2 regions of the Marinomonas profundi genome follow, and region 1 is predicted to be linked to the other one. Evidence: riboswitches for the same ligand, from Rfam matches in the RefSeq annotation. Region 1 holds a riboswitch; the other holds the start of a gene.
What was found. Region 1 has a riboswitch for cobalamin ahead of J8N69_RS08760 (TonB-dependent receptor domain-containing protein). Riboswitches for the same ligand answer to the same signal wherever they lie in the genome.
Positions count from the first base shown of each region.

Region 2: another riboswitch for cobalamin. It lies ahead of J8N69_RS12440 (energy-coupling factor ABC transporter permease); the one in region 1 lies ahead of J8N69_RS08760 (TonB-dependent receptor domain-containing protein).

Region 1 is NZ_CP073013.1:1,871,622-1,873,823, forward strand. It holds gene J8N69_RS08755 (B12-binding domain-containing radical SAM protein) at 1-638, opposite strand, end outside; cobalamin riboswitch at 787-981, shown strand; gene J8N69_RS08760 (TonB-dependent receptor domain-containing protein) at 1,102-2,202, shown strand, end outside.
Region 2 is NZ_CP073013.1:2,661,798-2,663,999, reverse strand. It holds gene J8N69_RS12445 (LysR family transcriptional regulator) at 1-277, shown strand, start outside; gene J8N69_RS12440 (energy-coupling factor ABC transporter permease) at 339-1,010, opposite strand; cobalamin riboswitch at 1,094-1,322, opposite strand; gene J8N69_RS12435 (inositol monophosphatase family protein) at 1,421-2,202, opposite strand, start outside.

The sequences.
Region 1 (2,202 bases):
TCCAAGTATTGCTCGACCAACTGTTCTAGAATTTCCGAACTAAAGCTCGGCTCGCCCATCAATGTGTTGTAGAGATCGTCAAAACTTGGGTTTGCCGCCGCTAAACGCTCACCATAACGGCTGACTTCAAAATACGGGTCAACGCCCTGAGTAATCACTGCAGACAGATCATTGATAAACAAGGTGGCTAAATACTTGGCTTTGTCCTGTACGCCGAGATTCCCAAAGGCGGTTTTTAGAATATCGCCAGACACGGCTTCCATTTGCGCGATAGCATCGAACGCTGGGCCTTCTGGCAAAAAACGACGAGAGACAATACGCAACGCAAGGCTAGAATCTTTGCCCTGCAAAAAGCGAATCGCAGGTTCGACACAGAGGCGATAACGGTCAAATTCCGCCAGAAAGGTAAAGATCACATCGGGCAGCTCATCGTCTTCAAAGGATTCGAAGTTGTCTTCCACATGCTGACGGATAATATCCAGCGCTGGGGCTGTCATCATCTCAAGGAAAAGCTCAATGGCCGGATCTCGCTGCACCGCCTCATAACCCCGAGAGCGCAAAAAACCAGTCAGATACGCTGTCGCGGGATACGGCGTATTCAGTTGCGTCATGGGTGGGGTCATCAGAAGAACGGTCATAGCTTGCCTTTAAAATAAAACCTGAACGGAATAAGGCGGATTCTAGCATTTAACGGTTTAAAGAGGTCAGGTCCCTTAAAAAATAATGTCTAGGTTAGAGACAGTCTTATTAGATGTTTAAAGGTTCTGGCCCCTTTAAACCTGTGTTAGAGTACGCGCCGTTACAGGTTGCTGACCCAGTGTTAGCAATAATAGGGAAGTCAGTGCAATTCTGACGCTGCCCCCGCAACGGTAAAAAAAGTCAAACTTTGCCAATACGCCACTGTGGTTCACCATGGGAAGGCGGCAAAGCTAGCATTCGCTACTTTTGAGTCCGGAGACCTGCCTGTAACAGGGGGTTCTGCGTAAGCTGGAACCAAATGTCACCACTGTGCGGGCGTGCTCAGTGCAACAGTAGACTCTATTTATGAAAATTCCATTTACTTTCCCTGCGTTCACGAGAACCCTCGTGGCGTGTAGTGTCGTGTCCGCCATTTCAGCTCATGCGGATAGCGCATCCACGTCATCGTTAACCTTATCGCCTTTGGTCGTCACGGCAACGTCGACGGAACAAAATCAAGCCGACTCGTTAGTCTCGGTAACCGTGATTGACACAGATTCAGTGAAAAAACAGCAACCTCAGGAACTCAGTGAACTACTGGCTAGTCAGCCAGGCATTGATATCGTCACGAATGGGGGATATGGCAAAAGCACGAGCATTTACACCCGTGGTTCAAGCAGTACAGGTACAAAGTTATTAATTGATGGTGTACCAATTCAATCACATTCAACGGGCTCTTCTTCTTGGCAATACTTGCCCCTGTCTCAAGTTGAGCGCATTGAGATTGTGCGTGGACCTAAATCCTCTTTGTATGGGTCCAGTGCGGCAGGCGGCGTGATTCAGGTATTTTTATCAGAGACAGGAGATTCAGAGGCAGGAGACGAACCTCAAGCCAGCATTGCGTTTGGCGGTGGTTCTTTTCATACCAGACAAGCGAATGCCAGTGCATCTGGTTCGTCAGGCAATGCAAGTTATCTCTTATCGGTCGGTACGTTTGATACGGACGGCACCGAGGTGAAAGAGAACGCTGGCGATATGGGCTATTCAAACGATAATATTTTGTCTCGGCTTGGTTATGAATTCGATAATGGGGCATATGCCAAAGCGCTTATTATGCGTGCAGAAGGTCAGTCGGATTACACAACCTCTGCTGGTCGTTTGCGCAGTAATGACTATGTAAATCAGGTTATCGCATTAACGGGCGGTATTGATTTGACCGCGGATTGGCAGTCTGAAATTCAACTGCGAGAGTCCCGTGATGACTCTGATGTTCTGAATGACAAGGGAATAAAGACGAACAGTTATTTTTACAGCCGCTCTCGAGGTGTGCGTTGGAGCAATACCCTATCGCAAGGCAGTCATGAGCTGGTTTTTGGGGCTGAGCATACTCAAGACGATTTCGAGGGATCTTACACAAAAGAACGAACCAGCAAGAGTGTATTCGCTCAGTCATTGTCTCAGTTTGGCCAAGCCAGTGCTCAGTTGAATATTCGTGCTGACCATTACGACGAGTACGATACACAA
Region 2 (2,202 bases), 790 kb from region 1:
CATCGTCGACAAGCTCGCCAAAGACTATCACAGAACGCCAAAAATTGGCTTCGAGACCAACTTAATCCCCCTGATCAAATCCATTACACAGCAAGGCTTTGGCATCTCCACCCTACTCGCCATGGTGATTGAAGACGATGATGAACTCATTACTCGCCCCTTTGAGCCAGCAATCTGGTTAGACCTTGGTATTGCTTGGCGCAAAGACAGTTATCTGTCAAAAGCCAATCGAGCCTTTTTAGAATTTGTTAGTGAGCATGGACGCAGAGAGTTTTAGTCATAAGAAGTGCCCACTTCGCGGCAAGCAAAGTGGGCATTTGAACAGTGCTTAAAATAGATTAATTAAACAAACGCGCTTCAAACAAAGCAGAATGTTTAAAACGATGTAGGCTCTTCGCCCCTGCTAAAACAGCAAGATCCAAAACAGGTTCGATAAGCACAACACTCATATAAGCCACGCCAAAGGTTGCCACAGACGCTAAGTTTTCCGCGCCAAAACCTTGTCCATAAAATGCCCAAAAAGCCACCCAAGCGACAATGCCACCTTGATAAGTTAAAGACAACTGCAATGCCTGCTTATAGGAAATATCAACATAGGCGGTATTGTCGGTAATGATACGACGCGCAACCACTGACATCGCAAACAAGGGCAACAACAAGGTGGTGACGTTCATCCCGTACTGAGGAAGGTCGAATTGCGCAAAGAACACGCCTTGAACCAACAAACCTAAGAACAAACCGATAGACGCCGCCGCAGGGCCAAAGATAAGAAATAACGTCGAGCCTAATATGAGATGCACTTCCGACACGCCAACTGCGTGATGAGGCAACAATTCAAAAAAAGCAAAGACAAAAAGCGTTGTTAATGCACTACGACTGACTAACGACATTAGCCCATGCTTTTTTATCATTTCAACAGATGCTTTGGCAGAAAAGCCAAAGGCCGCTAACGCTGTCGCGTAACTTAACACTATTTTTGCGCCATCAACGACGCCAGGTTCAATATGCACAATGTGCCTCCAAAATAGGCTTCATACTCACCCGTATGATTCAAATTAGCGGACTTTGCAGCGCTGCGTTTGCTAGCGAACAAAAGTCCTAATCAATGAAGGCCGGTCTCCGGACTGATAAGTGTTTGGCCGATCTGTATTTATGAAAAATCCTCGTCCCTTCCCATTCAAAATATGGCTATTAATGAACAGTGGAAGCGAGAAAAATACACCACTTATTTACCGTTGCGGGGGCAGTACAGGGATTGTTAATAAAACGCACCTGTTTCCCGTTTCACCAGTCAAACTGGCACCTTCACAAGAACAACAAATAAAGCTTCAAAAGCCTATCTGCTGAGATTCGAAGCGTACGTTTTAACCTGAATTTAAGCAACTAGACATGACTAAACTGGCAAACTAATTAGCCGCTGTTAAACGATAAAACTGAAGTCTTTTCTAATCCGGTCTCTAATCACCTCAGTGCGTGCAGCGATAATGACACCGGTTCGGACCATGGGTTTGTAAGGCGTACCATCAAGCATACACACATGACCGCCCGCTTCCTGATAAGCAAGAATACCAGCGGCATGATCCCATACCTTTGGTTTTGGACTAATGAAGAAATCAACACCGTTCTGCACCATGGTTCGATATTCATGACAACAGCAGCGCAGACTAGAAGAACGTGCATAGCTAACTTGCTGCAGAGCAGCCCGCTCACGAGCAGCTGAATCCTCAAACAAAAAGGGTGAAAAGAATCCTACTAGGTTAGAGTCAACAGGCTGATCACTCAGTATTAAACGTCTTGGCGATTGATCAGGGCGAACATACCAAGCACCCTCACCTAAACTGGCCTCGATCCAGTCATCATTTAAAGGATCGTATAACAAACCATAAACGGTTTTGCCCTGATAAATAGCAGCGATTAATACACCAAAGGTTGCTAAGCCATGAGCAAAGTTCCATGTCCCATCAATAGGGTCGATGATAATAACCAGCCCATCCGTATCAATTTGATCCAATACAGACTCATCTTCTGATACCGCTTCTTCACCTATGATGATAGCGTGAGGCAACAAGGCTTGAAAGCGCTGTGTTAATGCTTTTTCAGAGGCAACATCTGCTTCAGTTACAAGGTCGTCAAAGCTTGTTTTGGACGATATAGCACCCTCCGAAAGCCTTCTAAACCTTGGTAAAACTTCTACCTTTGCAA